DNA from 3 places in the Phaeacidiphilus oryzae TH49 genome. Region 1 is predicted to be linked to each of the others. Evidence: riboswitches for the same ligand, from Rfam matches in the RefSeq annotation. Region 1 holds a riboswitch; each other region holds the start of a gene.
The links. A riboswitch is a leader RNA that binds a small molecule or an ion and turns the genes downstream of it on or off. The one in region 1 is predicted to bind cyclic di-AMP.

Region 1 (9,694 bases):
CCCGATGTGGGCCAAGAACGGCTGGCTGGTGGACCTCCAGCCGTATGCGAACAACACCGCCGGCTACGACCCGGCGGACTTCATCGGCCCGATCCGGCAGTCGCTCTCCTACCGGGGCGACCTCTACTCGGTGCCGTTCTACGGCGAGTCGTCGTTCCTGATGTACCGCAAGGACCTCTTCGCCGCCCACCACCTGACCATGCCGGCCCACCCCACCTGGCAGCAGGTCGCGCACTTCGCCGACGTGCTGAACGACCCCGGGCACAACATGGCCGGCATCTGCCTCCGCGGCGACCCCGGCTGGGGCGAGAACCTGGCGCCGCTCGACACCGTCATCAACACCTTCGGCGGCACCTGGTACGACAAGGACTGGAACGCGAAGCTCGACTCACCCGCCACCGAGAAGGCGGTCTCCTTCTACACCGACCTGGTCCACCGGGACGGCGAGCCCAGCGCGGCCACCTCGGGCTTCACCGAATGCGGCACCGACATGGGCCAGGGCACCGCCGCGATGTGGTACGACGCCACCTCCGCGGCCGGCACGCTGGAGGACCCGACGTCCTCCAAGGTCGCCGGAAAGGTCGGCTACGCGCCGGCGCCGGTGGTCGACACGCCCTCCTCCGGCTGGCTGTACTCCTGGTCGCTCGCCCTGCCCAAGACCTCCCAGCACAAGGACGCGGCCTGGCAGTTCGTCTCCTGGGCCACCTCGAAGGAGTACATCAGACTGGTCGGCTCGAAGCTCGGCTGGTCCCGGGTGCCGCCCGGCAGCCGGGAGTCCACCTACGCCATCCCGCAGTACCGGAAGGCGGCCGCCGCGTTCGCCCAGCCCACCCTGGACTCGATCAGCACCGCACGGCCGCAGCAGCCAGGCGTCCAGCCGGTTCCGTACACCGGCGTGCAGTTCCTGGACATCCCGGAGTTCGAGGACCTGGGCACCCGGGTGAGCCAGCAGATCTCCGCCGCCGTCGCCGGACAGGAGTCGGTCCCCTCGGCACTGTCCCAGGCCCAGTCCTACGCCGAGACGGTCGGCCGCACCTACCGCAAGCAGTGATCTGACCAACCGTCGAAGACACCTCATCTCACGAGAGTTGGGAGGCACCCACGCCATGGCCGCCCTCGCCCCGACCGCCTCCGCGCCGGAGCTCAGCCGCCCCGCGGGCGGCCGGCGAAGCCCGCGCGCCGAGGCCAGAAGCCGCCGGATACCGCTGAGCCCGGCTCTGGTCTTCATGCTGATCGTCACCCAGATCCCCTTCCTGCTGACGATCGTCTTCTCCTTCGAGTCCTGGAACCTGGTCCGCCCCGGATCGCGGCACTGGGTCGGGTTCTCCAACTACGCGGACGTCTTCACCGACAGCGAGTTCCGCGACTCGCTCTTCACCGAGATCGAGATGACCGCGCTCGCGGTGGCGATCTCGATGGTGCTCGGCATCGGCCTCGCGGTGCTCCTGGACCGCAAGTTCCCCGGCCGCGGGGTGGTCAGGACCCTGCTGATCGCGCCGTTCCTGATCATGCCGACGGTCGCCGGGCTGCTCTGGAAGACCACGATGTTCGACCCGACCTACGGCATCGTCAACTGGCTGCTCCACCTGGTCGGCGCCGGCCCGGTCGACTTCACCAGCCAGTTCCCGCTCTCCTCGGTGGTCGCCGTGCTGGTCTGGCAGTGGACGCCGTTCATGATGCTGATCGTGCTGGCCGGGCTGCAGAGCCAGTCCGCCGACGTGCTGGAGGCCGCCCGGGTGGACGGCGCCGGGGCCTGGACCACCTTCCGGGCGATCACCGTCCCGCATCTGCGCCCCTACATCGAGCTGGGCGTGCTCCTCGGGGCGATCTACCTGGTCAACACCTTCGACGTGATCTACATGATGACCCAGGGCGGGCCCGGCACGGCCACCACCAACCTGCCGTACTACCTCTACCAGCGGGCCTTCCTCGGCTTCGACGTCGGCCAGGCCTCGGCGCTCGGGGTGGTCACCGTCATCGGCACGCTGATCGTCGCCTCGGTCGCGCTGCGGATGCTCTTCACCGTCTTCTCCGCCGCCAACGACACCACCGGGAGGCGTTCCTGATGGCCGCTCAACTCACCGCCCCCGCACGACCGGCGGCACCGGCCGCGGCACCGCCGCGCCGCCGGGGCGCGGTCCGGCGCAGGATCGGCCGCACAGCCTGGGCGGCCGGAGCCTGGATCTGCGGGATCGTCTTCTTCTTCCCGGTGCTGTGGATGGCGCTCACCGCGTTCAAGTACGAGGCGGACGCCTACACCACCACCCCGCACCTGATCTTCACCCCCACCCTCAGCCAGTTCCGTGCCGTGTTCTCCGCCGGGATCGGCCCCTACCTCGGCAACTCGGCGATCGCCACCGCGGTCTCCACGCTGCTGGTGCTGGCCCTCGGCGTGCCGGCGGCGTACGCGCTGTCCATCCGCTCGGTGGCGAAGTGGCGGGACGCCATGTTCTTCTTCATCTCGACGAAGATGCTGCCGGCGGTGGCCGCGATCATCCCGATCTACCTGGCCGTCCGCGACCTCGGGGCACTGGACAGCGTCTGGACGCTGGTCGTCCTCTACACCGCGATGAACCTGCCGATCGCGGTCTGGATGCTGCGCTCGTTCTTCCTGGAGGTGCCGGTCGAGGTGCTGGAGGCGGCCCGGGTGGACGGGGTCTCGCGGCGGGAGGAGATCACCCGCGTGCTGCTGCCGATCTCCGCGCCCGGGATCGCCGCCACCGCGCTGATCTGCGTGCTGTTCTCCTGGAACGAGTTCTTCTTCGCCCTCAACCTGACCTCCTTCCGGGCCGCGACCATGCCGGTCTTCCTGGTCGGCCTGATGACCAGCGAGGGCCTGTACTGGGCGAAGCTGGCCGCCGCGGCGACGCTGGCCTGCCTCCCGGTGCTGCTGGCCGGGTGGATCGCGCAGAAGCAGCTGGTCCGCGGGCTCTCCATGGGCGCGGTGAAGTAACCGCGCCGGGGCCGGGGAGGCGCAGGGGCATCGATCTCCTGTCACCGGTCACCGAATCGACCTACGACGAGCAAACCCCCACCGTTTGGAGCAAGATTTCATGCGCGCTGTGGTCATCGACAAGCCCGGCCGGGTCCGCGTCACCGAGGTCCCGGACCCGACGCCGGCGGCCGGGCAGGTGGTGGTCGAGGTCGCCGCCTGCGGGGTGTGCGGCACCGACCTCCACATCCTGGACGGCGAGTTCCCGCCCTCCCCGTACCCGCTGATCCCCGGGCACGAGTTCGCGGGCACCATCGCCGCCTCCGACGACCCCGCGCTGCCGGTGGGCATCCGGGTCGCCGTCGACCCGTCGCTGTACTGCGGCAGGTGCGAGTACTGCCGCATCGGGCGGGGCAACCTCTGCGCCGACTGGAACGCCGTCGGCGACACCGTCGACGGCGCCTTCGCCCAGTACGTCGCCGTCCCGGCAACCAACGTCCACCGACTCCCGGACTCCGTACCGGACTTCCGCACCGCCGCGATGATCGAGCCGCTCTCCTGCGCGGTGCACGGCGTGGACCTCCTCGGTCCGGTGCTGGGCAAGCGGGTGCTGGTCATCGGCTCCGGGACGATGGGCCTGCTGATCGCCCAGCTCCTGGGCCGGGCCGGCGCCTCCGAGGTGGCGGTGGTCGACCGGGCCGGCGAGCGGCTGACCATCGCGCAGGCGCTCGGCTTCACCTCCACCGCCACCTCGGTCGGCGAACTCGCGGGCGGGGCAAGGGGGTTCGACATCGCGGTGGATGCCACCGGCGCGCCGGCGGCGATCGCCTCCGGGCTGGACGCCCTGCGTCGCGGCGGCACCCTGCTGGTCTTCGGGGTCGCCGACGCGGAGGCCGTCGTCCCGGTCTCCCCGTTCCGGATCTACAACGACGAGATCCGGATCCTGGGCTCGATGGCGGTGCTGAACAGCTACGCGCCGGCCGTCGACCTGATCGCGGCAGGTGCGGTGGACGTCGCCCCGCTGCTCGGCGACGCCTACCCGCTGGACGGCTACACCGAGGCGGTCGACGCCGTCCGCACCGGCGCCACCGGCGCGGGCCCGAAGATCCACGTACTGCCGAACGCGGAGGCGTAGGCGCCGGCTTCGGCGGGCGGCAGACCGGCCGCCGGTTCGGTCCGCGTGGGCCGCGGCGGCGGCCGGCGGCGGGGCACCCACCGCGGGCCAAGGGCCGCGCGCGGCTTAGCCGGGGAGACGGGACTCGATGGCGTCGGCCGCCCGGGGGGCGCCGCCCGCCTTGCATATCTCCTCCCGCATCGCTTCCAGCCGGCCGTGGAGGGCGGCGGTGTCGTCGCCGTGCAGCAGGCCGCCCACCGCCTCCCGCAGCCGCTCGGCGGTGGCCTCGGCGGGCGCCAGCACGCGGCCCAGGCCGAGCTCCGCGATCCGGTCCGCGGTGGTCCGCTGCTCGGGAGTGTGCGGGACGGCCACCATCGGGACGGCGGCGGCCAGCGACTCCATCGCCGAGTTCATCCCGGCGGCGGTGACGAAGACGTCCGCGTGGGCGAGGACGAGGGGCTGCGGCACCTCCTGACGGGCCGTCACCCCCGGCGGCAGCGGTCCCAGCGCCGCCGGCTCGATCCCGTCGCCGACCGACATCAGGACCCGGCAGGGCAGCTCTGCGAAGGCCCGGACGCAGGTGCGGAAGAAGTCCGGGCGGCTGATGATCGTGCCGAGGGAGACATAGACCAGCGGACGACCCGGCGGCCCCCAGCCGCCGCCGGCCGGCTCGGCCCCGGGCAGCCGGGTCGGGCCGACGAAGGCGTACCGGTCGTCGAAGGTCTCGTTGCGCACGTGGAAGGCCCTGGGCTGGTACACCAGGTTGGACTCGGCCGGACGGTAGAAGTCGCGCAGCGCGAACGGCGGTACCCCGTGCCTCGCCTGGACGTCGGCGAGGAGTGCGTCGAACTCCGGCTTCCACGGGCTGCCGGCGAACATCTGGTCGGCGAACGCGCCGAAGTCGTAGCCCTCGCTGGCGGCGTGGGCACTCCAGGACTGGACGCGGGGGATCCCCCACTTGGCGGCGAGCATCGGCCCCGCCCAGGCGAGCCAGTCGCTGACGATCACGTCCGGGCGGTCGTCCCGGTAGCCGGCCTCGATCTGCGGCAGCACCTGCGCGAGCTGCTTGAGCATCCCGAGGGCGGCGCGGGCGGCGGCGTCCATCCCGTCGATGACCAGGGGCTCGGCGGCGGGCTCGGCCGCGGAATCGGCCGCGGGCTCGCAGCGGTACGGCACGATCTCCGCGCCGGTGGGGCGGATCCGCTCGGCCATCGAGGCGTCGGCCGGATAGCTGACCCGGTGCCCCCGGGCCATCAGCTCCCGGGCGACAGGCAGCGTCGGATTGAGATGCCCGGCCTCGGCCAGGCTGACGAAGGCGATATGAGCCATGCCCCTACCGTCAACCGGAGACATGGATTTGTCAAACGTCTGATTGATTGAATCGCTCGCCCATATGACACAATCATGGCCATGGACACTCCGGACGCCCCCCGTAAGCGCAGGTCACCGGCCCCAGGCGAGCGCCAGCGGGACGCCGAGCGGACCCGGGAGCGGATTCTGGACGCAGCGGTGGAGATCTTCTCCGCCAAGGGCCCGGCCGGTGCCCGGGTCGCCGAGATCGCCCGGCGCGCGGGCGTGAACCAGCAGCTCATCTCGTACTACTTCGACGGCAAGGACGGCCTCTACCGCGAGATCGGCCGCCGCTGGCGGGCCTACGAGGCGCAGGCCATCCCGGATGACCTGGACCTCGGCGAGCAGGTCCGGCGCGGTGTGCGGGCCAGTGTGGACCCCCGGTTCGGCGGCCGCCTGCTGGCCTGGGAAGGCCTCACCGACAGCGAGGGCGAGGGCGAGGGCGAAGCCGGCCCCGACGCCGAGGAGCGCGACGCCCGGCTCCGCCACGAGGTGGAGCGGATCCGCGAGCGGCAGCGCGCCGGCGAGGTCGACGACCGCATCGACCCCGCCGCGCTGCTGCTGATCACGATCAGCGCCGGCAACGCCCTCGCCGTCTACCCGCAGCTGGCCCGCGCGCTCTTCGGCGCGGCGGCCGACTCACCCGAGGTCGTCGACCGCTACGCCGAGGAACTCGCCTCGGCCGTGGGGCGGCTCGCCGAAGCCGGTCGGCGCGGCGGCACCACCTCGGACGACACGCCGGGCCGTCATGGGCCCGGCGCCCCGGTCGATCCGCCGCCACCGGCACCGCGGTGACGCCTAGTCATGCAGGCCCGCCCGGTCGGAGCAGACCGGCCAGGCGCCCGGGCCCTGGGCGTCCAGCACCCGTTCGGCGACGGCGATCTGCTGCCCCTTGCTGGCCAGGTCGGCGCGGGGGGCGTAGCGGTGGCCGCCGTAGGCGCGCCAGGTGGAGGAGGTGAACTGGAGCCCACCGTAGTAGCCGTTACCGCTGTTGACGTGCCAGCGGTTGGAGGACTCGCAGGCCGCGACGCGCTCCCAGACGGCGGTCGGTGCGGCGGATGTGCGAGCGGCGGCGTTCGGCACCAGGAATGCGATCGAGATTCCGGCGAAGGCGAATGCGGTGGAGACGACGAAGCGTTCGGTATTACTGCACACACTCATGTGCACGTTTCCCGTGTCACGCCTACGAGGTGAGCTGTCGGGTTCGGAGCCTGTACGGCCCCGGCCGCGCGCCCGCGGCTTCACCCCTAGCCGCGACCTTGCGCGGCAGCGATGGTTCCCCCGCTCCCGACCGACTCTTCGATGCTCACGGCGCGCGCGGTGGTCGGGATTCGGCGTTCCCGCGGCGCAGGCCCACGGCTGCGGGCCCATTCGAACGCTAATCATGCTTTTAACATCAACTCAATTATGCTCCGCCGCATGGGTGTTGTCGCTGTGGTGCTTACGGGGGATTCCGCACCCGAACCCACCGGTCCACGTTTAAATCCGGGAATCGGGCGAGGCCGGCGTGTCGGACCGGAATTCGGCGCGGCCGGCCGTCGTTTGGAATGCGGCCTTCGCAGGTGTCAACTCCCCACAAAGCGCGCCGAATTCGGAGGCCGGCACAGCGCAGGCACCGTGCCCGTCGGCGGGTTGGCGTACGTTTCGCTCAAGACCACCGTCCGGGCCCTTCCGTCACGCCGACGGGTGCCTCGGGCACGCGGCGACACGCGGGGCCGGGCCGGCCGCGTCCCGTGGTCCCGGAACGGGCGGGCTTCAGCGAGCGCCTCACCGACCACGTCCGTCACCCGCCCGCCGCCGAAGCTGACGCTCCGACAGGCCGGGCTCCGGGGCTACCGGCTACCGGCTACCGGCTACCGGCTACCGGCTACCGGATCAAAGGTCCCCGGGCTTGGGGGGCGAGCCGGGGCAGCCTCGCCGGATCGGACCCGCCCCGGCCAGCCGCCGCCGCATCCGGCTGGCGATTCCGCCCCGACCTCCCCGCCTCCCCCAGCACTCACCCCGCTCTCCCGTCCGTCCGGCCCGAGGCCCGCGCCCGCGCCCCACACCGACACGCAGGCCAGCCGCCGCGCCCGCAATGGCGTCGGCGCGGGGTGACCCCGGGTCCAGCGGTCAGCCGAAATGCGCCCCGCCGTTGGCGTGGAGGACCTGGCCGGTGATGAAGCCGGCGTCGGGGCCCAGCAGGAAGGCCGCGGTGCCGGCCAGTTCCTCGGCCTCGCCGGCCCGGCCGAGGAGGGTGGTCTCGGCGAACGCCCGGTTCTCGGACTCGTCGGCCGCACCCAGCATCGGGGTCGCGGTCGGGCCGGGGGCGATCGCGTTGACGCGGATCCGGTCCGCGGCCAACTCCCGCGCCAGCGCCCGGATCAGGCTCACCACGGCGCCCTTGGATGCGGCGTAGGCGGTGCCGCCCAGGAGCCCGCCGCCGCGGAACGCGGCCAGACTCGCCAGGGCGACGATCGAACCGGCCCGCGCCGACCGCAGATCGGGCAGCACCGCCTGCACGGCGTGCACCACACCTCCGACGTTCACCGCGAAGGCGGACCGCAACTGCTCGTCCGTCACGGTGTCGATCCCGCCGCGCGGGGCGATCCCCGCCGAAGCCACCAGCCCGGTGAACGGGCCGACGCGGTCCCGGAGCCCGTCCACGGCGGCCGCCATGCGCGCGCCGTCCGAGACGTCCGCGCCCGCACCGGCGTGCGCGCCCGGCTCGCCCGGCAGCTCGGCGGCCACCGCCCGGGCCGCCTCGGCGTCCAGGTCGAGGACGCCCACCCGGGCGCCGTCCGCCGCGGCCCGGTGGGCGCAGGCCCGGCCTATCCCCGAGGCGCCGCCGGTGATCAGCACCACCGGCCGGGTCATGCGGACGCCCCAGCCGCTCCAGCCGCCCCGGCCGCCCGGGCCTCGGCGCCGTCGGCGGTCTCCGCGCCGACCTCGCCCGGGCCGAAGCTGTCGTCCTTGGTCTCCCGCAGCAGCGCCACGCAGCCGAAGGCGACCAGCGCGATCCCCATCATCCAGAGCGAGGTCGGCCACGAACTCCCGGTCATCGACTGCCACTTGGTGGCCAGCAGCGGGCTCACCCCGCCGCCGACGATCCCGCTCGCGCTGTACGCGAAGGAGGCGCCGGAGAACCGGTACCGGGTGGCGAAGAGCTCCGGCAGGTAGGCGCCCATCGGCCCGTACAGGAAGGCGAAGCAGAGCAGGCCGACGCAGAGCGCGACGATCACCAGCGCCGTCTGGCGGGTGTTCAGCAGCCAGAACATCGGGAACGCCCACACCGCGGCGGCGAGCGTCGCGCCCAGGCAGACCTTCCGCCGCCCGATCCGGTCCGACCGCACCGCGAAGTACGGGGTCGCCGCGCCCATCACCGCGGCGGCCAGGATCGTGCCGATCAGCATCATGTTCTTGTTCAGCCCGAGCACCGAAGTCCCGTACGACAGCGCGTAGGTGGTGACGGTGTAGAAGACGGTGTGCGCCAGGATGAACGCGAGGGTGGCCAGCGCGAGCACCTTCGGCTGGCGCCGGAGCAGTTCGAGGAACGGCACCTTGCCGCGCTCCTCGCGCTCCGCGGCGGCGCGCTCCTGGGCGGCGCGGAAGACGGGGGTCTCGGCGATCCGCATCCGGATGAAGAAACCGATCGCGACCAGCACCGCCGAGATCAGGAACGGCACCCGCCAGCCCCAGCTCTGGAACGAGCCGGCCGACAGCGTCTCACCGAGCACCAGGAAGAGCCCGCTGGAGAGGATGAAGCCGACGGCCGGTCCGATCTGCGGGAACGCGGAGTACAGGCCGCGCTTGCCCTTGGGCGCGTACTCGGTGGCCAGCAAGACGGCCCCGCCCCACTCGCCGCCGAGGCCGAGCCCCTGGATCAGCCGGGCGACCACCAGCAGCAGCGGCGAAGCGACCCCGATGCTGGCGTAGGAGGGGATGAGGCCGACCGCGAAGGTCGCGAGCCCCATCATCAGCAGGCTTGCCACCAGGGTCTTCTTCCGGCCCACCCGGTCGCCGAAGTGCCCCAGCAGGATCGCGCCGATGGGCCGCGCGATGAAGCCCACCCCGAAGGTCGCGAACGAGGCCAGCGTCCCGGCCGTGGACGAGAACGACGGGAAGAAGACCTTCCCGAAGACCAGCGCAGCCGCGGTCCCGTACATGTAGAAGTCGTAGAACTCGATCGCCGTCCCGACGAAGCTCGCGACCGCGACTCTCCCCCGCGAGACCTGCTCCTCCACCGTCACCCTCGTCCTCTCCTCAACATCACACCCTCGTGACCGCCAAGGATCCGACCATTACCCATCACCGCTGGT
Region 2 (9,694 bases), 4.8 Mb from region 1:
GGTCCGGGCCGAGCCGGCGGGCCGGGCGGTGACGGTGGTCTCCTCGGACCGGGAGGTCGCGGACGGCGTGCAGAGGGCAGGCGCACGCCCGGTGCCGTCCACCATGCTGCTGAAGCGTCTCGCCAGGGGCTGAGCCGGCCGGGGCGCGCCGCCGGGAGCGGGCGGCCCGTCGACGCCGCCGGTCAGGGGCGGGGGCCGGCGGTGGTCCGCAAGCCGTTCGAAGTCGACAAGACGTCAAAGCGCCCCCAACTCACCCCTGTTGGCGCCGGGGCTTCTGTGAAGAACGAGGCGGATTCGTATGACTGACATGACAGTCGTACACCGCTCCCACTAGTGTCTCCGCCGAACCTCCGGAAGTTGGTCGGCCAAACGGGACGACCAGGGAGGTTCCCGCCGAATCCGGCCCGGCAAGCGGGGGGTGCCGCCCCGGAGCCAGGATCCGCGGCTGGTTGGTCCGCGCGGGCGCGCATGCCCGTGGCGCCCTCCGGTCTTCCGCGGCAACCTCCTCGGCAGGCGGCCAGGAGTAAGGAAGCGATGCAGCTTGTCGCAGTTGCCGGAGACCCCGGAGATACCGGAGATGCCGCGTAAGCCGCGTGGAGCCCAGCACCGCCGCCCCGCACCCCCGAGCCGTGCGCGAGCCGGCGTGGTCACCGCGGCGGCGGCCGCGGCGGTGGCCCTGTCCTCGGGAGCGGGGTCCGGGACCGCCGAGGCCGACACCGCCACCCAGCTGGCCCAGGTGCAGAAGCAGGTGGACAGCCTGCGCCAGCAGGCCGGCGCCGCCGATGAGCAGTACAACGGCGCCCTGGCCAGGCGCCGGCAGATGCAGCAGCAGGTGAACGCCGCCCAGAACGACGTGGCCGACCAGCAGGACGCGGTGAACAAGCAGGTGGAGGGGATCGGCGCGATCGCCGCCGCGCAGTACCGGGACGGCGGCCTCGACCAGACCGTCGGCATGCTCACCGCCAAGGACCCCACTGACTACCTCAGCCGCGCCTCCACCGTGCAGCAGGTGGACCGGGCCCAGGCCGGGATGCTCCGCCAGCTCCAGTCCCAGGAGCAGACCCTGCGGGCCGCCCGGGACAAGGCCGGCAGTGCCCTGGAGGCCCAGCAGCAGCAGACCGAGGCGATGGCAGCCGCCCGGCAGACCGCGCAGCAGAAGCTGGCCCAGGCCCAGCGGATGCTGCAGAAGCTGACCGCGCAGCAGCGCGCGGAGCTGGCCCGCAAGGCCGCGGCCGAGCGGGCGGCGCAGGAGGCCGCGGCCCGCAAGGCGGCCCAGCAGGCCGCCGCCCAGCAGGCCGCGGCGGAGAAGGCGGCCCGGCGGAAGGTCGCGCAGTCCTCCTCGGGTTCGGGCTCGGGCTCGACCACGGGGTCGGGGTCCACCGCCTCCGGGTCGGTCGGCGCGCGGGCGCTGGCGGCCGCGGAGACCAAGATCGGCTCTCCGTACGTCTGGGCCGCCTCCGGGCCGAGCTCCTTCGACTGCTCGGGCCTGGTCCAGTGGGCCTACGCGCAGGAGGGCATCTCGCTGCCGCACTACTCCTACTCGGACGAGACGGTCGGCAGCGCGGTGAGCGGTCTGGCCGACGCGCAGCCCGGGGACATCGTGGTGATGCTCGGCGGTGAGCACGTGGGGCTCTACGCCGGGAAGAACTCCTCGGGGCAGTACATGATCCTCCACGCCCCCTATCCGGGGGCGTACGTCCGACTCGAGTCCATCGACACGATCGGGTCGGTGACCGCCGTTCGGCGTATGTGATCCCGTCGTGAACCCGAGATGAGGGAGAATCAGGCGTCCGTGTGACGCGTCTCACGGGCCGTCAGGCAATCCGGTGAGATGTCCGAATTCGCCCTCCGTGAGCCGAAGATGGCGGTAGCGTGGTCGCGCCTCGGTAGGGGCGCGGCTACGCCGTGTCGTGATTTCCGACCGGAGTTGCAACTAGGGAGACTTTTTACTTTCGGGGATTTGAAGGGATCACATTCCTGTTACTAGTCTCTGGCTCCGAACCTGCGCCAAGTCGATCACCCGCCCGGGTGGCAGCGCCGGTTACCGCCGAGTCTGGTGGAGGATGCGGAGCGAGGCCCGGGACGAGAGTCCAGGCGGCGCTCGGGGGAGCATCGGACACCGGAGCCGGGGAACCAATCTCCCCGGGGTGAATCGGCGCCAGGTCGCCCCCAGGCGGCCCGGGACACGCGAGCGCCTCACCGCGCTAGAGCGGCTTCCGGGTCGGGGACGTGAGGCGTCGTAGGGCAGTCTTCCAGCCCGAACCCGTCAGCTCACCCGGTAGGCGGTCGTAGGAAGAAGGAGCTCGCCTTCGTGGCGTCCCACCGCCGACCCAAGAACCCCAACCGCCGCGCCCGGGCCGCCGTGCTCGGTGTCACGGCGGCGGCCGCCGTCGCGATGTCCGCGAACACGGCCGCCCAGGCCGCGCCCAAGGAATCCCTGTCGCAGGTCAAGGCCGACGTCAACAAGCTCAACGACCAGGCGGACGGCGCGATCCAGAAGTACGACGGCGCGAAGGCCCAACTCGCGCAGGAGCAGAAGCAGGTCGATCTGCTCGAGAACGAGGTCGCCAAGCAGCAGTCGCAGGTCAACACCTCGCTGGAGAACCTCGGTTCGCTCGCCGCCTCGCAGTACCGCACCGGCGCCGTCGACCCCACCGTCCAGCTGATGATGTCCTCGGACCCCTCCAGCTACCTGCAGAAGGCCTCCTCGCTGGACCAGCTGACCACCCAGCAGACCGACATGCTGAACCAGCTGAAGCAGCAGCAGGCCGGTCTCGCCCGCGAGAAGGCCCAGGCCGAGGCCAAGCTGGCCGGCCTGCAGTCCACCGCCAAGCAGCTGGCGTCCGCCAAGAGCGACGTGCAGAAGAAGCTGGCCGCCGCGCAGGCCAAGCTCAGCTCGCTGACCGCGGCCGAGCGTCAGAAGCTCCAGCAGCAGGAGGCCTCCGCGGTCAACGACGCCGCGAGCCACGTCGGCGGTACCGCCTCCTCCGGCGCCGCTGCCGCCGCCTTCGCCGCCGCCAAGACCCGCCTCGGCGACGCCTACGTCTTCGGCGCGACCGGCCCGAGCAACTTCGACTGCTCCGGCCTGATGATGTGGGCCTACGAGCAGGCCGGCGTCTCGCTGCCGCGCACCTCGTACGCCCAGGAGAACGTCGGCACCTCGGTGCCGCTCTCCGAGGCCCAGGTCGGCGACCTGGTCATCTTCAACGGCGGTGAGCACGTGGGGATGTACGCCGGCAACGGCGTGGTCCTCCACGCCCCGCACACCGGCGCCGTGGTCCGCTACGAGTCGATCTCCACGATCGGCAGCGTGGTCACCGTCCGCCGCGTCTGAGCCTCCCCCGCTCGACCACCCGGCCCGGTCCTCCTCGCGGAGGGCCGGGCCGCGCGCGTCTCCGCGTGCCGCCCCTGCCGCGGATTTCCGCTCGGGCCCGGAGACCCGCGCTGAGCTGGCAGATCGTCAATTCGTACGTGTGCCGCCCGAATTTTCGCCCGGTGGGGGGTTTGGACCAGGCGCCCTCTTCTCGCTAACGTCAGCGCTCGTACCCACGGGGCTCACGGGTGAAGGGAGTTCGCGCGATGGCGTCGCATCGACGGGCCAGGGCCCGAGCCGTTCCCTTCCTTGGCGGCGGGGCCGGGCGCACCCTCGCCCTCACCGTGGCCGCGGCCGCGGCGGCGCTGGCCGGCGGCGGCAGCGCGCTCGCCGCCCCGGGCGGGCCGGGGGCGGCGGCGGGCGCCGGCGACCCGGCGCAGCGCCTCCAGTCGCTCTACGAGCAGGCCGAGCGGTCCGGTCAGCGCTACGACGCCGTGCAGGAGGAGAGCGAGCAGGTCCAGGACCGGGTCGCGGACGTCCAGCAGCGGATCGCCGTCGAGCAGGAGCAGCTCAACGGCGCGGTCGACGAACTCGGCGCGCTGGCCGGGGCGCAGTACCGGGACGGCGCCGTCCCGCCCACCCTCCAGCTGATGCTGGACAGCCGGCCCGAGGAGTACCTCGACCGGGCCGACGCCCTGGACCGCGCCGACGCCCGCACCGCCGACCGGGTGCACGCCATCGAGGAGCGGCAGCGGCGCCTCGACCGCGACCGTGACCTGGCGGAACGTCAACTCGCCGAGCTCCAGCGGCTGCGCGGGCAGCTGGCCGGGGCGAAGTCCGCCGTGCAGGGCCGGCTCGCCGCGGCACGGGCGCTGCTCTCCTCGCTGGACGCCCGGCAGCGGGCGGCGGTGGAGGCAGCCGTCAACGGCAGGGCCGGGGGCGCCGACGGCCTCTCCGACCCGGCCGCCCAGGCCGCCGACGCGGCGCTGGCGAACGCGGGCGGCGCCGGCGCCCCGGATCCCCGGGCCGCCGCGGCGGTCGCCGCCGTGCGCGCCGCGCTGGGCCGCCCGTACGTCTACGGCTCCACCGGTCCCGGCTCCTTCGACTGCTCCGGGCTGATGTACTGGGCCTGGCGGCACGCCGGGGTGACCCTGCCGCGCACCTCGCAGGGCCAGGCGGGGGCCGGGCAGCGGATCCCCCTCTCCCAGGCCCGCCCCGGCGACCTGGTCATCTACTACGGCGACCGGCACCATGTCGGGATGTACATGGGCAACGGCATGGTCGTCCACGCACCGCACTCCGGCTCCTCGGTCCGCTACGACCGGGTGACCGCCATGCCGGTGGAATCCGTGGTCCGGGTATGAGCGCGGAACCGAGCGCCTCCGACGAGGACGAGAATCGCGAGCGGGAGCGCGAGCGGGATCGGAGCCGCGAGCCCCTTCCCGGTCAGCGGGGCGGCACGCCCCCTGCCGGGCACCCCTCGCGCCGCCGGGCGCTGCTCCTCGGCGCCGGCATCGCGGGCGGTCTCGCCGTCGGCGCGGCCGGGGCGTACGCGGCCCGGGCGCTGCCCGACTCGGCCGACGGCCCCGCGTCGGACGGCCGACTCGGCCCGGACACCGACGCCGCCGCCCCGCTGGCCCTGGACGAGACCGACCGCTCCGGCGTCGACGCGCTGCTCCGCGAGCGCGCGGCGGCGGTGCTGGCGCACGACCGCGGGCGGCTGCTGGCCACCGTCGACCCCCAGGCGGAGCCCAGGTTCCGGGCGGCGCAGGGCGCGTTGACCGCGAACCTGGCGGCCGTGCCGCTGGCCGAGTGGCGGTACCGGCTGGTGGCCGTGGACGCCTTCCCGCTGCCCGCGCTGGCCCAGGCCGCGGCACCCGGCCAGCCCGCGGAACGGCGGCTGGCCGCGCGGATCGAACTCGACCACCGGTTGCGCGGCTACGACACCCGCCCGCTGACCTCGACCCAGTACCTCACCCTGGTCCGGCGGTCCGGCCGGTGGCTGGTCTCCTCGGACAGCGACGGCGCGGCCGCCGGCCTCCACGGCGACGTCCAGCTCTGGGACCAGGGCGCGGTACGGGTGGTGCGCGGCCGGCGCTCACTGGTGCTGGGGCTGCGGCCGGTGCCGCTGCTGCGGGCGCTCGCCGAGGTCGCCGACGCGGCCGCACCGATGGTCGAACGGGTCTGGGGGAGCGGCGCGAGCAGCGGCGGCTGGCCGGGGCGGACGGTGCTGCTGGCCCCCGCGGACCTCGACCAGTTCGCGGACCTGCTGAGCGCCGAACCGCGGGCCTACCAGTCGATCGCCGCGGTCACCACCGGCGAGCTGGGCGCCGGGACGGCGCCGGCCGACCGGGTGATCGTCAACCCGCAGGCGTACGACGGGCTGAGCGCGCTGGGGCAGCAGGTCGTGATCACCCACGAGACCACCCACGCGGCGACCCGGGCCATCACCGAGCCGTGGACCCCGCGCTGGCTCGCCGAGGGCGCGGCGGACTGGACCGCGTACGCGGCGACCGGCCGCAGCGCGCGCCAGATCGCGCCGGAGCTGGCGGCGGACATCCGCGCGGGTCGCGCGCCGCGGGCGCTGCCCACCGACGCGGAGTTCGCGTCCACGGCGCCGCGGCTGCCGCAGGCCTATGAGGAGGCCTGGCTCGCCTGCCGCTACGTGGCCGACCGCTGGGGCGAGCCGCGGCTGCGCGCGCTCTACCGCGCGGTGGCGTCCTCCGCGCGGCATACGCAGAGCGCGGCGGTCTCCTCGGCCCTCCACGCCGAACTGGGCGTCTCGCCGGCCGAGTTCACCTCGGCGTGGCGCGCGTACGTCCGCACGGCGATGGGCTGAGCTTCCGCTGGGCGCGCAGTTCCCCGCGCCCCGGATTGCAGCGCCGAAGGCGCGAAAACAGGGGCGCGGGGAACTGCGCGCCCAGCCGACCCTAGCCCGCAGACGCCGACGGTCGGCGAGCCGCCGCCCGCCCCGCGCTACCGCCGCGCTCCGCCCCGCGCCCAGCCGCGCGCCAGCGCCACCCGCTGGGACGGCGTCGGGTGGGTGCCGAAGAGGACGCTGAGCCAGCGCGGGGGGTCCGGCTCGGCGACGTTGGCCACGGTCAGCGCCCGCTGCATGGCGATGAAGCCCTCCGGATCGCGCGTCGCGTCCAGCGCGAAGACGTCCGCCCGCCGCTCGATCCGCCGGCTCACGGCGCACTGCACGGGCCCCGCCACCGCGCCCCCCAGCGCGGCCAGCGCCATCAGCAGCGCCATCGACCGCGGGTCGGAGACCGTCCAGTCGCCCGCGAGCGGCCCCGCCACCGGGCCGGCCAGCACCCCCGCCAGCGGCCCGACCACGCACACCGCGGCCGCCGCGCCGAGCGCGCCCAGCAGCATGCCCCGGGTGACGTCCCGGTGGACGACATGCCCCAACTCATGTGCCACGACCAGCTCGACGTCCCGCTCGGCAGCGGTCGCCAGCAGCGTGTCGTAGACCACGATCCGCCGCGTCGCGCCCAGCCCGGAGACGTAGGCGTTCAGCGCGGTCGTCCGCCGGGACGCGTCAGCGACCAGCACGTCCCGCACCCGTACGCCCTGTCGCTCCGCCAACTCCAGCAGCCGGCCGCGCAGTCCGCCCTCCGGCATCGGCGTGAAGCGGTTGAAGAGCGGCTCCACCAGCAGCGGCCAGAGGAAGGACATCACCACGGCCAGCACCGCCGCCGCGCCCGCGGCCGGCAGCCACCACCACCGCTCCGACCACCCGGCGAGCGCGTACACCCCCTCCGCGGCGGCGATCCCGAGCACCGCGCTCAGCGCGAAGCCCCGCGCCACGTCCACCCACCAGCCGGCCCAGCCCTGGGTGACCAGCCCGAACCGCTGCCGCACCACCCGGCCGCGGGCCGCGAACGGCAGCCCCAGCAGCTGCCCGGCCAGCAGCAGCACCACGGCGCCCGCGACGATCCGCGCCTGCCGCCCGCCGCCGAGGAGCTCCCCGGCCCGGACCGTCAACCACGGCCCGGCCCCGGTGAATCCGAGCAGCGCGCTGAGCGCCAGCCCGGCCGTCCGCCCGCCCAGCGCGACCGGCACGGCGGCCCGCCGCAGGGCGCGCGCCCGGGCCGTCTGCTCGGGGGTGAAGTCGGCTTCGTCCGCCCCCGCGGCAGGCCCTCCCCCCGGGCCGGCGCCCGCGCCGCTGCCCGCGCCCGCGCCTGCCCCCGCCTCCGCCCCCGCGTCGGTCACAGCAGCGCCGCCAGCCGCTCCGCCAGGATGTTCCAGCGCCAGGTGCCCTCCACCCAGGCCCGCCCGGCCTCGCCCATCCGCCGCCGCAGCCCGGCGTCGAGCAGCAGCTCGGCGACCCGGGCGGCCACCGCCCCCACGTCCCGTCCGCCCACCACGTAACCCGTCTCGCCGTCCAGCACCGCGTCCGGCGCCCCGCCCGAGTCGCCGGCCACCACCGGCAGGCCGGTGGCCGAGGCCTCCAGGTAGACGATCCCCAGCCCCTCCACGTCCAGCCCCCCGCGCCGAGTCCGGCAGGGCATCGCGAAGACGTCCCCGGCGCCGTAGTACGCGGGCAGCTCGTCCCACGGCACGGCCCCGGTGAACCGCACGCTCTCCGACACCCCCGTCTCCGCCGCCAGCTTCTCCAGGTCCGCACGATACGGCCCGCCACTGACAATCAGCAGCACCGTCTCCGGCACCCGCCGCAGGATCTCCGGCAGCGCCCGGATCAGGGTGTCCTGCCCCTTCCGCGGCACCAGCCGGGAGACGCAGACGACGACCGGGCGGTCGGTCAGCCCCAGCCGCGCCCGCACCTTGTCCCCGCCCGAGTCCGGCCGGAAGACCGAGTCGTCCACCCCCGGCGGGACGTGCGCCATCCGGGCCGCCGCCTCCGGTCCGATCGCCGAGGCGATCCGGGAGCGGGTGTACTCGCCGAGGTAGGTGAGGGTGTCGGTGCCGGCGCCGATCCGGCGCAGCAGCTGCCGCGAGCCGGGCAGCTGCGCCCAGGCCGCCTCATGGCCGTGGGTCATGCCGACGATCCGCCGCGCCCCGGCCCTCCGCAGGGCCGGCGCCATCAGCCCGAGCGGCGCCGCCGCGCCGAACCAGACCGAGGTGCAGCCCTCGGCCCGGAGGATCTCCGCGGCCCGCCGGGTCACCCGGGGCGTCGGCACCATCATCCGGGTCCGGTCCCGGATCACCGGGAACGGCTGCACCGCGTCGAACCGCGCGACCTCGGCGCCGTCCTTCCAGGTGGAGGCGTAGACGACCAGCTTCTCCGGGGGCAGTTGGAGGGCCATCGAGTGGACGAAGGTCTGGATCCCGCCCGGCCTCGGCGGGAAGTCGTTCGTGACGATGAGCGTCTTGTCCATGCGCGGCGGCGCGTCCCCTCGGATGCTCGGTTCGCAGATCGCTGGTCCGTACGATAGGGCAGCGTTCTCAGCTGTTCTTGAACATTGTCTGCTACGAATCGGTCCGTCGGCGTCGATGCCGTTCACCGACACCCTCCTCCCCGCAAGGAGCCCGCCGTGCCGCCCGAACCCGCCCACCGTTCGGTACTCGGCGGGGTCGCACGCTCGGCCTGGGTCTACTGGCCGCTGTGGTGCGCGACCCGCGCGCTGGTCGTGGCGATGGCGGTCGGCCCGCTGCGGATCTCGGCGATGGACGTGACCAGCGACGTCTCGGTGATCTATCGCGGCTGGTTCGAGGTGCTGCGCTCGGGGACGTTCCCGATGGACGACGTCACCTGGCAGTACCCGCCGGCCGCGGCGGTGGTGATCATCCTCCCGGGGGCGCTGGCGGCCGCCCTCGGCTGCTCCTACCTGACCGGCTTCCTGGCCCTGGTGGCGGCGTTCGACGCGGCGGCGGCCTGGCTGCTGCGCCGCGCCTCGCGCGGCAGGCGCGCCGCCGGGGCCTGGTACTGGCTCATCGGCGTACCGCTGCTGGGCCCGACCGTCTACGCCCGGTACGACCTGGTGGTGACCGCGGTCGCGGTGGCCGCGCTGCTCCTCTCGGTCCGCCGGCCGGCCGTCGGCGGCGCGCTGGCCGGGCTGGGCGCGATGCTCAAGGTGTGGCCGGTGCTGACGGTGCTCGGCCTGCCGCGCGGACGGCGCTTCCGGGACGCGGTGGTCGCCTGCGCGGCGTCGGTGCTGGCGCTGGGCTTCTTCTTCGCCGTGGCGGCGCACGGGGCGTACGCGTTCCTCGGGTTCCAGGAGAACCGCGGGGTGGAGGTGGAGTCGCTCGGCGGGATCGTCTTCCAGATCGCGCGGGCCTTCGGCTGGCCGGGCTCGGTGAGCATGAACTACGGCTCGCTGGAGTTCCTCGGGCCGGGGGTCGGGGTGGTGGCCAAGGCGTCGGTGGCGCTGACCGCGGCCGCCTTCGGCTGGCTGCTGCTGTGGCGCTGGCGCG
Region 3 (9,694 bases), 2.2 Mb from region 1:
CGGTGCGTGATGGCATCGGCCGGGTCGTCGCAGATGGAGGTTCGCCGCAATCATGAACGCGTCCGCTACGCCCGCACGCTGGGGGCTCACCATTCCGCTGGACGGGGTGCCGCTCGCCGAGCAGCGGCCGATCGTCGAGTCGCTGCCGGACCTGGGCTTCACCGACCTCTGGTCCTCGGAGGCGAACGGGGCCGACGCCTTCACGCCCCTGGCCCTGGCCTCCGTCTGGGCGCCGGGCATGCACCTCGGGACCGCGATCGTGCCGGTGCACACCCGCGGCCCCGGGCTGATGGCGATGCAGGCGGCGACGCTGGCCGCCGCCGCGCCCGGCCGGTTCAGCCTCGGGATCGGGGCCTCGTCCCCCGCCATCGTCCGGGACTGGAACGCGATCCCGCACGAGGAGCCGTTCAAGCGCTCGCGCGACGTGCTGCGCTTCGTCCGCCGGGCGCTCAGCGGGGAGATGGTGGACGGGGAGTTCGACACCTTCGCCATCCGCCGCTTCCGCCTCGGACTCGTGCCCGAGACGCAGCCCGAACTGCTCCTCGCCGCGCTCCGCCCCGGCATGCTCCGGCTGGCCGGCCGCGAGGCGGACGGGACGATCATCAACTGGCTGTCCGCGGACGACGTCCCGACCGTCCTGCGGGAGTTCGCCGCCCCGGAGAAGACCGTGGTGGCCCGGATCTTCGTCTGCCCGACGGAGGACGCCGAGCACGTCCGCGCGCTGGGCCGGCGCATGATCGCGGCGTATCTGACCGTCCCCGCGTACGCCGAGTTCCACCGCTGGCTCGGCCGCGAGGAGATCCTCAAGCCGCTCTGGGAGAACTGGGCGGCCGGCGACCGCCGTACCGCGGCCGCCTCCATCCCGGACGAGCTGGTGGACCAGCTGATCGTCCACGGTTCGCCGGAGCAGGTCCGGGAGGGCGTCCAGCGCTACGCCGACAACGGCGTGACGGTGCCCGTCCCGGCCCTGCTGCCCACGCCGGCCGACGTGTCCCTGACGGACGCGATCCGCGCGGTGGCCCCGCGCTGACCCGGCCGGCGGGCGGTCAGGACAGCTTCGGCAGGCGGGCGACGACCTTCTGCATCCCCGCCAGCCAGGCGTCCCGGTCCGCCGCCCGGGCCTGCTCGTAGCCGGCCACCTCCGGATGCGGCAGCACCAGGAACCGCTCCTCCGCGAGCGCGGCCACCACGGAGTCCGCCACCGCCTCCGGCGCGATCAGCTCGCCGAAGGCGGTGAGCACCTCCTGGGTGGCCCGGCTCTCCGTCATCCCGGTCCGCACCCCCTGCGGGCACAGCACGCTGACCCCGATGCCCTGCGGCCCATACGCCGTGCTGATCCACTCGGCGAAGGCGACCGCCCCGTGCTTGGTGACGGTGTACGCCAGGTCGCCGGGCATCTGCAGCAGCCCCGCCGCCGAGGCGGTGTTCAGCAGCCAGCCGCGCCCCCGCTTCAGCATCCCGGGGAGGACCGCGCGGGCCGCGTAGACATGGGCCATCACGTTGATGTCCCAGCAGGCCTGCCAGACCGCGTCCGGCGCCTCCAGGCCCGCCCCGGAGCCGATCCCGGCGTTGCTGCAGAACAGGTCGATCGGGCCGAGGTGCGCCTCCGCGGTCTCCACCAGCAGGCGGACGTCGCTCTCCCGGGAGACGTCGCTGGCCACGCCGACGGTCCGGCAGCCCTCCCGGTCCAGCTCCTCCGCCAGGTCCTCGACGGCGTCCCCGTCGAGGTCGGCGAGGAGCAGCCCGCGCGCGCCCTCCGCGCAGAACCTGCGGGCCAGCGCGCTCCCGATGCCGCCGGCCGCTCCCGTGATGACCACCACGGAGTCCCGTATCCGCATGTCGTCCGCCCCTCTGTCGCTCCGCCGCCGGGCCGCTCCGCACCGGGCCCGTCCGTGTCGCCGCGGTTGGCGCTGATCGTAGAGCGGCGGCCGAGCGGCGGACAGACCCTGACCACCTGCCGGAACGCCGCCGGATCGCCGCCCGCGTGGCGCCCGCCCGCCGCCCGCTTGCCGCCGGCACGCCGTCCGAATGCTGCCCATACGCCGGACCGGTTAACGTCGGTGCGTGCCCGAGAACCAGCCCGCGCCCGCCCTCTCCGACGGCCCCGCCCTCTTCGACTGGGAGTTCGCCGCCGACCCGTACCCGGCGTACGCCTGGCTGCGGGAGCACTCCCCGGTGCACCGCACCACCCTCCCCAGCGGGGTGGAGGCCTGGCTGGTCACCCGCTACGCCGACGCCCGCTCGGCGCTCGCCGACCCCCGGCTGAGCAAGAACCCGGCCCACCACGGCGAGGAGGGCGCCCACCGCAGCGGCCGGATCGGCATCCCCGGCGAGCGCAGCGCCGACCTGATGACCCACCTGCTGAACATCGACCCGCCGGACCACACCCGCCTGCGCCGCCTGGTCTCCAAGGCCTTCACCCCCCGCCGGGTGGCCGAATTCACGCCCCGAGTGCAGGAGTTGACGGATCGGCTGATCGACGGCTTCGCCGCCCGCGGCAGCGCCGAGCTGATCCACGAGTTCGCCTTCCCGCTGCCCATCTACGCCATCTGCGACCTCCTCGGCGTCCCGGCCGAGGACCAGGACGCGTTCCGGGACTGGGCGGCGATGATGATCCGCCACCCCGGCGCCCCGCGCGGCGGCGTCGGCCGCGCGGTCAAGCGGATGCGGGCGTACCTCTCCGAGCTGATCCACCGCAAGCGGGCGGACCTCGGCGACGACCTGATCTCCGGCCTGATCAGGGCCAGCGACCACGGCGAGCATCTGACCGAGAACGAGGCCGCGGCGATGTGCTTCGTGCTGCTCTTCGCCGGCTTCGAGACCACCATCAACCTGATCGGCAACGGGGCGCTGGCCCTCTTTCAGAACCCGGCGCAGCGCGAGCGGTTGCGGGCCGACCCGTCCCTGTGGGACACCGCGATCGAGGAGTTCATCCGCTACGACGGCCCGGTCGAGCTCGCCACCTGGCGGTTCGCCACCGAGCCGGTGGAGATCGGTGGAGAGCGGATCGGCCTCGGCGACCCGGTGCTCGTCGTCCTCGCCGCCGCCGACCGCGACCCGGCCCGCTTCGCCGAACCGGACGCGCTCGATCTGGCCCGCCGGGACAATCCGCATCTCGGCTTCGGGCACGGCATCCACTACTGCATCGGTGCCCCGCTCGCCCGTCTGGAGGGCCGGACGGCGCTGGCCACCCTGCTGGCGCGTCTACCCGATCTGGCGTTGGCTACCGAGACGTCGGGGCTTCGCAGGCGCGGCGGGCTGATCATGCGTGGCCTGCGCGAACTCCCGGTCGAGTTCACACCCGTCCACTCCTGAAGCACCACTTGCGAACTGACCGACGCTCAGAACCGCCCAAAGGTTGTACGCCTCGGGTGTGAGATTGTGCGACTTGAGGACATTCGTACGATCTGCATAGCCTGCACGACGTTCGCGTGTCTGCGAACCCCGAGCCCCGGGACGCCGAGTCCTGTCCACCGGAGCGAGGGTCGTCGACAGATCGAACGGACAGGAGTGGGGGACCCACGTACACCGCCGAAGCACCGGCAGCAGCGACCACGCCGCCGCGAGGGAGTCGCGGCAACTGCCCGGCGCACGGCTAGGGGTGAAGCCGCCTCAGCGGACCTGAGACGGCCGGGCTACCTCACGGCCCGAACCCGACAGCTCACCTCGCAGGCGTCGGAGAGGAAGCAGCCGATGCATCCCACCGCTGTCTTCGGCGGCACCGGCCGTCATCGCAAACCCCGCAGCTCCCACACCAGGCGGCTGGTCGCCACCGCCGGAGTGGCCGGCGCCGGAATCGCCATCCCGCTGATCGGAACCGCCGCCACCAGCACCGCCGACGCCGCCACCGTCTCCACCTGGGACCGTGTCGCCCAGTGCGAGAGCGGCGGCGACTGGTCCATCAACACCGGCAACGGGTTCTACGGCGGACTGCAGTTCACCCGGTCCACCTGGGCGGCCTACGGGGGCACCAAGTACGCCCCCACTGCCGACCGGGCCAGCAAGGGCCAGCAGATATCCGTGGCCGAGAAGGTGCTGTCCGCGCAGGGGCCGGGCGCCTGGCCGGTCTGCAGCCAGAAGGCCGGGCTCGCCGCCGGCGGCTCGCCGGCCCAGGTCGGCACCGGTTCAGGCGGCACCACGACCCGTCACAGCAGCGCCTCGCACACCCACACGGCCTCGTCCGACAGCGTCGCGGGCCACACCGCCCCGCGGACTGTCGAGCAGCCGGCGAGCAGCTCCACAGCCACCAGGAGCGGCTCGACACCCACCACGAGCAGCGCGAGCGGCGGCAGTGCCGTGCACACCGTCGGCCACGGTGACTACGTCGTGCGCAGCGGGGACACCCTGTCCCGCATCGCCGCGGCGGCGCACGTCTCCGGCGGCTGGCGGCACCTGTACCAGGAGAACCGGTCCACGGTCGGCTCGAACCCGGACCTGATCTACCCGGGCCAGCGCCTCCAGGTCGGCTGAGGGTCCACCGGCCCTGACCTACCCGTGGGTAGGCGGCCGCCGCGGCCCGGGACGGACCGAGGATGGACCGAACGCGGACCGAATAGGGTCCGATGTCCCGGATGGCCGCGGCGGCCGTTGCGGTTAGGCTCAGGTCGTAACGGCCCCGTACCCGTGAAGGAGAACAACGTGCCGTCCATCGACGTCGTCGTAGCCCGCGAGATCCTCGACTCGCGAGGCAACCCCACCGTCGAGGTCGAGGTCGGCCTCGATGACGGGAGCACGGGCCGCGCCGCGGTCCCGTCCGGCGCCTCCACCGGCGCCTTCGAGGCCCTCGAACTCCGTGACGGCGACAAGTCGCGCTACGGGGGCAAGGGTGTGGAGAAGGCCGTGCTGGCCGTCATCGAGCAGATCGGCCCGGAGCTGGTCGGCTACGACGCGACCGAGCAGCGGCTGATCGACCAGGCGATGCTCGACCTGGACGCCACCCCGGACAAGTCCTCGCTCGGCGCCAACGCCATCCTCGGCGTCTCGCTGGCCGTGGCCCACGCCGCCTCCGAGGCCTCCGACCTCCCGCTCTTCCGCTACGTCGGCGGCCCGAACGCCCATGTGCTGCCGGTCCCGATGATGAACATCCTGAACGGCGGCTCGCACGCCGACTCCAACGTGGACATCCAGGAGTTCATGATCGCCCCGATCGGCGCGGAGTCCTTCTCCGAGGCCGTCCGCTGGGGCGTCGAGGTCTACCACACCCTCAAGTCGGTCCTGAAGGAGCGCGGCCTGGCCACCGGTCTGGGCGACGAGGGCGGCTTCGCCCCCAACCTGGACTCCAACCGCGAGGCCCTCGACCTCATCCTGGAGGCCATCCGCAAGGCCGGCTACACCCCCGGCCAGGACGTCGCCCTCGCCCTGGACGTCGCCGCCTCCGAGTTCTACAAGGACGGCACGTACACCTTCGAGGGCAAGGAGCGCACCGCCGCCGAGATGTCGGCGTACTACGGCGAGCTGGTCGACGCCTACCCGCTGGTCTCCATCGAGGACCCGCTCTTCGAGGACGACTGGGACGGCTGGAAGACCATCACCGAGCAGCTCGGCGACAAGGTCCAGCTGGTCGGCGACGACCTGTTCGTCACCAACCCGGAGCGCCTGGCCAGGGGCATCAAGGACGGCGCGGCCAACGCCCTGCTGGTGAAGGTGAACCAGATCGGCTCGCTGACCGAGACGCTGGACGCGGTCGAGATGGCCCAGCGCAACGGCTTCCGCTGCATGATGTCGCACCGCTCGGGCGAGACCGAGGACACCACCATCGCGGACCTGGCCGTTGCCACCAACTGCGGCCAGATCAAGACCGGCGCGCCGGCCCGGTCCGAGCGGGTGGCGAAGTACAACCAGCTCCTCCGGATCGAGGAGATCCTGGACGACGCCGCGGAGTACGCGGGCCGCGGCGCCTTCCCCCGCTTCAAGGGCTGACGCCCTCGCCCCGAGCGCAGCCCCGAAGGGGCAAGTAAGGGGCGCGGGGAACTGCGCGCCCGGCTGACTACGGCGCCGCACCCGGCAACGGCCACTCGGTTGCAACCCGGACTCCGTTGCCGACCTGTGGACCGTAAGTGGCCGGCCGCGCAGTTCCCCGCGCCCCTGAAGTCGCTGCGCGACTTGGCGGGGCCGCTCAGCGGGTCGGGGAAAAGTCGTCCGCGAGCATCTACGCTGGCGGCCAACGGACAACCGACCCGGAGGGGAACTTGCTGCGTTTCAACGTCGCCCGCTCCGGGCGCCCCCGCCGGCCCAGGATGACCGGCCGCGCCGCCGTCCTCGGGCTGGTGCTCTGCGCGGTCGTCGCCGCCCTCGCCTACCCGACCCGCCAGTTCGTCGCCCAGCGCCAGCAGATCTCCCAGCAGCGCGCCGCCGCCGACCTGGCGAAGCGTCAACTGGAGGCCGAGCGCCGCCAGCTGGCCCGCTGGCAGGACCCGGCCTTCGTGGCCGCCCAGGCGCGCGAGCGGCTGCACTACGCCTTCCCCGGCGAGACCCCCTTCGTCGCGGTGGTCCCCGGCTCGTCCGGTTCCTCCGCCGGCGCGGGCTCCTCCGGGACCTCGTACCAGGCGGCCGCCCCCGGCCAGCCCTGGTACGCCAACCTGTGGGACTCGCTGGACGCCGCCGACGCCGCGCCGACCGCGAGCCCGACCGCCCCCGGCACCACCGCCCGCTGAACCCCCACACCCCCCGGAACGATGACCAGCGAAACCCCCACCGAGCGACCCACCGAGCAGGACGTCCGCGCGATCGAGGCCCAGCTGGGCCGCGTCCCGCGCGGCCTCCGCGCCGTCGCCCACCGCTGTCCCTGCGGCCTCCCCGACGTGGTCGAGACCGCCCCCCGACTCGAGGACGGCACCCCCTTCCCGACCCTCTACTACCTGACCTGCCCGCGCGCCGCGTCCCTCATCGGCACCCTGGAGGCCGACGGGATGATGAAGGAGATGACGGCCCGGCTCGGCGAGGACCAGGAGCTGGCCGCCGGCTACCGCGCCGCCCACGAGGACTACCTCCGGCGCCGGGACGCGATCGAGGTGCTGGAGGGGTTCCCCAGCGCCGGCGGGATGCCGGACCGGGTGAAGTGCCTCCACGTGCTGGTCGCCCACTCGCTGGCGGCCGGCGAGGGGGCCAACCCGCTCGGCGACGAGGCGCTGGCCGCGCTTCCGGAGTGGTGGCGCAAGGGCCCCTGCGTCTGTGCCGACGAGTCCCCCGAACCCGAGGAAGCCGAGTGACCTCAAAGCGCGTCGCCGCGATCGACTGCGGCACCAACTCGATCCGCCTGCTCGTCGCCGACGTCGACCCGGAGTCCGGGGCCCTGGCCGACCTGGACCGGCGGATGCGGATCGTCCGGCTCGGCCAGGGCGTGGACCGCACCGGCCGGCTCGCCCCCGAGGCGCTGGAGCGCACCTTCGCGGCCTGCCGCGAGTACGCCGAGGCGATCGCCTCGTACGGCGTCCCGCTCAGCCCGGAGCGGATCCGCTTCGTGGCCACCAGTGCCTCCCGGGACGCCGAGAACCGCGAGGACTTCGTCCGCGGGGTCCGCGAGATCCTCTCCGTGGAGCCCCAGGTGATCACCGGTGAGGAGGAGGCCCAGCTCTCCTTCACCGGCGCCACCGCCGAGCTGCACGGCCCCGGCGGGGCCGGCGTCCCCGAACTCCCGGGCCCGTACCTGGTGTTCGACCTCGGCGGCGGCTCCACCGAGTTCGTCCTCGGCACCGACGAGGTCCAGGCGGCCCGCTCGGTGGACATCGGCTGCGTCCGGTTGACCGAGCGGCACGGGACGGACTTCGCGGCCATCCGCGAGGACATCGCCAAGGCCCTGGACGAGGCCGCCGAGACGGTCCCGCTGGACGCCGCGACCACCCTGGTCGGCCTGGCCGGCACCGTCACCACGGTCGCCGGGATCGCCCTCGGACTGCCCGCGTACGACTCGGAGCGGATCCACCACGCCAGAATCCCGCTCCAGCAGGTCCGCGAGGTCACCGAGCGGCTGCTGCGCTCCACCCACGAGGAGCGCGCCGCCATCCCGGTGATCCACCCCGGCCGGGTAGACGTGATCACGGCCGGCTCCCTGGTGCTGCTCTCGATCATGGAGCGGACCGGCGCCGCGGAGCTGGTGGCGAGCGAGCACGACATCCTCGACGGCATCGCCTTCAGCGCCGCCCGGGCGGCTCGCTGACCGCTTCCGGCCGGGCCGCGGGGCCCCGGCCGGAACGGCGCGTCAGAAAGTTCGTGAATTTCTTCACATGAAGTTCCGCGCGTACGGACGCGTCCGGGGCCGGTTCGTCCCGGAATGCGGGACGAAGGCCGCCGGGCGGATCCGCCGTACCGATCGCAGGCGGAGCCCCGTGGACGCCGTCAGGTTCCTCGGCGGGAGTTCCCTCCGGGGCCCGGAACCCCGCGAGTGGCGGGATCGTTGCAGCTCACGAAGGCGGTGCCGGAGTGACCGCAGGGGAGGGGCGGAGGCTCCCCGATCCGCCCGCCCCGCTGATCGATTGATCGCTTCCCGGCGGGCGGTTTTGCGGGCCGCATAGTGTAGCACCAGGGTCCCCGGATCTTGTGACCGGGCCCACACGGGTGCCCCGCGGGCGTGCTGGATACTTTCGGATATGAGCACCACGGAGCGACCTCGCATTCTCATCGTCGGCGGTGGCTACGTCGGCTTGTACACCGCGCTGCGTCTTCTCAAGAAGATGCGCTACGGGGAGGCGACCGTCACCGTCGTCGACCCGCGGCCGTACATGACGTACCTGCCCTTCCTGCCCGAGGCGGTCGGCGGCAACGTCGCGCCTCGCAACCTCGTTGCGCCGCTGCGCCGGGTCCTGAAGAACCAGGCCGAGGTGCTGACGGGCTCGGTGACCTCGGTCGACCACGACCGCAAGACGGCCACCATCCAGCCCGCGGCGGGCGAGGCCTACGAACTGCCCTTCGAGCACCTGGTGGTGTCGACCGGCTCGATCTCCCGGACCTTCCCGATCCCGGGTCTGGCCGAGCACGGCATCGGCGTCAAGTCGGTGGAGGAGGCGATCAGCCTTCGCAACCACCTGATGGCGCAGCTGGACCGCGCCGAGTCGACCACCGACGAGAAGGTCCGCAAGCAGGCCCTCACCTTCGTCTTCATCGGCGGCGGCTTCGCCGGCGCGGAGACCCTGGCCGAGGCCGAGGACATGCTGCGGGACGCGGCCCAGTACTACCCGAGCGTGAAGCGCGAGGACATGCGCTTCATCCTGGTCGAGGCGGCCAACCGGATCCTCCCCGAGGTGGGCCCGGAGCTCGGCAAGTGGACCCAGCAGCGCCTCGAGGAGCGCGGCATAGAGGTCTACCTGGAGACCTCCATGGACTCCTGCGTCGACAAGCACGTGGTGCTGAAGAACGGCATCGAGGTGGACGCCTCCACCATCGTGTGGACCGCCGGCGTGCGCCCCAACCCGATCCTGTCGAACTTCGGCCTGCCGCTCGGCCCCCGCGGCCACGTGGACACCGCGCCGACGCTGCAGGTGCAGGGCTTCGACTACGTCTGGTCCGCGGGCGACACCGCCCAGGTGCCGGACCTGGCCGCGGGCAAGGAGGGCGCCTGGTGCCCGCCGAACGCCCAGCACGCCGTCCGCCAGGCGCCGGTGCTCGCCGACAACGTTCTCGCCCAGATGCGGGGCTTCCCGCTGCGCGAGTACAAGCACAAGAACCAGGGCGCGGTGGCCGGTCTGGGCCTCCACAAGGG

Region 2: it holds a riboswitch for cyclic di-AMP, as region 1 does, so the genes downstream of both, BS73_RS28390 (C40 family peptidase) here and BS73_RS07855 (transglycosylase family protein) in region 1, are expected to answer to the same signal.
Region 3: it holds a riboswitch for cyclic di-AMP, as region 1 does, so the genes downstream of both, BS73_RS40720 (transglycosylase family protein) here and BS73_RS07855 (transglycosylase family protein) in region 1, are expected to answer to the same signal.

The regions. Positions count from the first base shown of each region.
Region 1 is NZ_JQMQ01000005.1:774,743-784,436, forward strand. It holds gene BS73_RS07825 (ABC transporter substrate-binding protein) at 1-1,051, shown strand, start outside; gene BS73_RS07830 (carbohydrate ABC transporter permease) at 1,107-2,066, shown strand; gene BS73_RS07835 (carbohydrate ABC transporter permease) at 2,066-2,953, shown strand; gene BS73_RS07840 (zinc-dependent alcohol dehydrogenase family protein) at 3,054-4,067, shown strand; gene BS73_RS07845 (macrolide family glycosyltransferase) at 4,173-5,375, opposite strand; gene BS73_RS07850 (TetR/AcrR family transcriptional regulator) at 5,457-6,191, shown strand; partial or broken gene BS73_RS07855 (transglycosylase family protein) at 6,204-6,557, opposite strand; cyclic di-AMP (ydaO/yuaA leader) riboswitch at 6,562-6,743, opposite strand; gene BS73_RS07860 (SDR family NAD(P)-dependent oxidoreductase) at 7,509-8,252, opposite strand; gene BS73_RS07865 (MFS transporter) at 8,249-9,625, opposite strand.
Region 2 is NZ_JQMQ01000005.1:5,535,557-5,545,250, forward strand. It holds gene BS73_RS28380 (NYN domain-containing protein) at 1-133, shown strand, start outside; gene BS73_RS40765 (C40 family peptidase) at 542-1,753, shown strand; cyclic di-AMP (ydaO/yuaA leader) riboswitch at 2,108-2,301, shown strand; gene BS73_RS28390 (C40 family peptidase) at 2,312-3,334, shown strand; gene BS73_RS40510 (C40 family peptidase) at 3,580-4,677, shown strand; gene BS73_RS28400 (hypothetical protein) at 4,674-6,152, shown strand; gene BS73_RS28405 (M48 family metalloprotease) at 6,290-7,531, opposite strand; gene BS73_RS28410 (glycosyltransferase family 4 protein) at 7,528-8,658, opposite strand; gene BS73_RS28415 (glycosyltransferase family 87 protein) at 8,815-9,694, shown strand, end outside.
Region 3 is NZ_JQMQ01000005.1:2,979,287-2,988,980, reverse strand. It holds gene BS73_RS17060 (LLM class F420-dependent oxidoreductase) at 53-1,030, shown strand; gene BS73_RS17055 (SDR family oxidoreductase) at 1,047-1,838, opposite strand; gene BS73_RS17050 (cytochrome P450 family protein) at 2,065-3,315, shown strand; cyclic di-AMP (ydaO/yuaA leader) riboswitch at 3,520-3,690, shown strand; gene BS73_RS40720 (transglycosylase family protein) at 3,694-4,470, shown strand; gene eno (phosphopyruvate hydratase) at 4,639-5,919, shown strand; gene BS73_RS17035 (FtsB family cell division protein) at 6,189-6,653, shown strand; gene BS73_RS17030 (DUF501 domain-containing protein) at 6,675-7,208, shown strand; gene BS73_RS17025 (Ppx/GppA phosphatase family protein) at 7,205-8,155, shown strand; gene BS73_RS17020 (NAD(P)/FAD-dependent oxidoreductase) at 8,586-9,694, shown strand, end outside.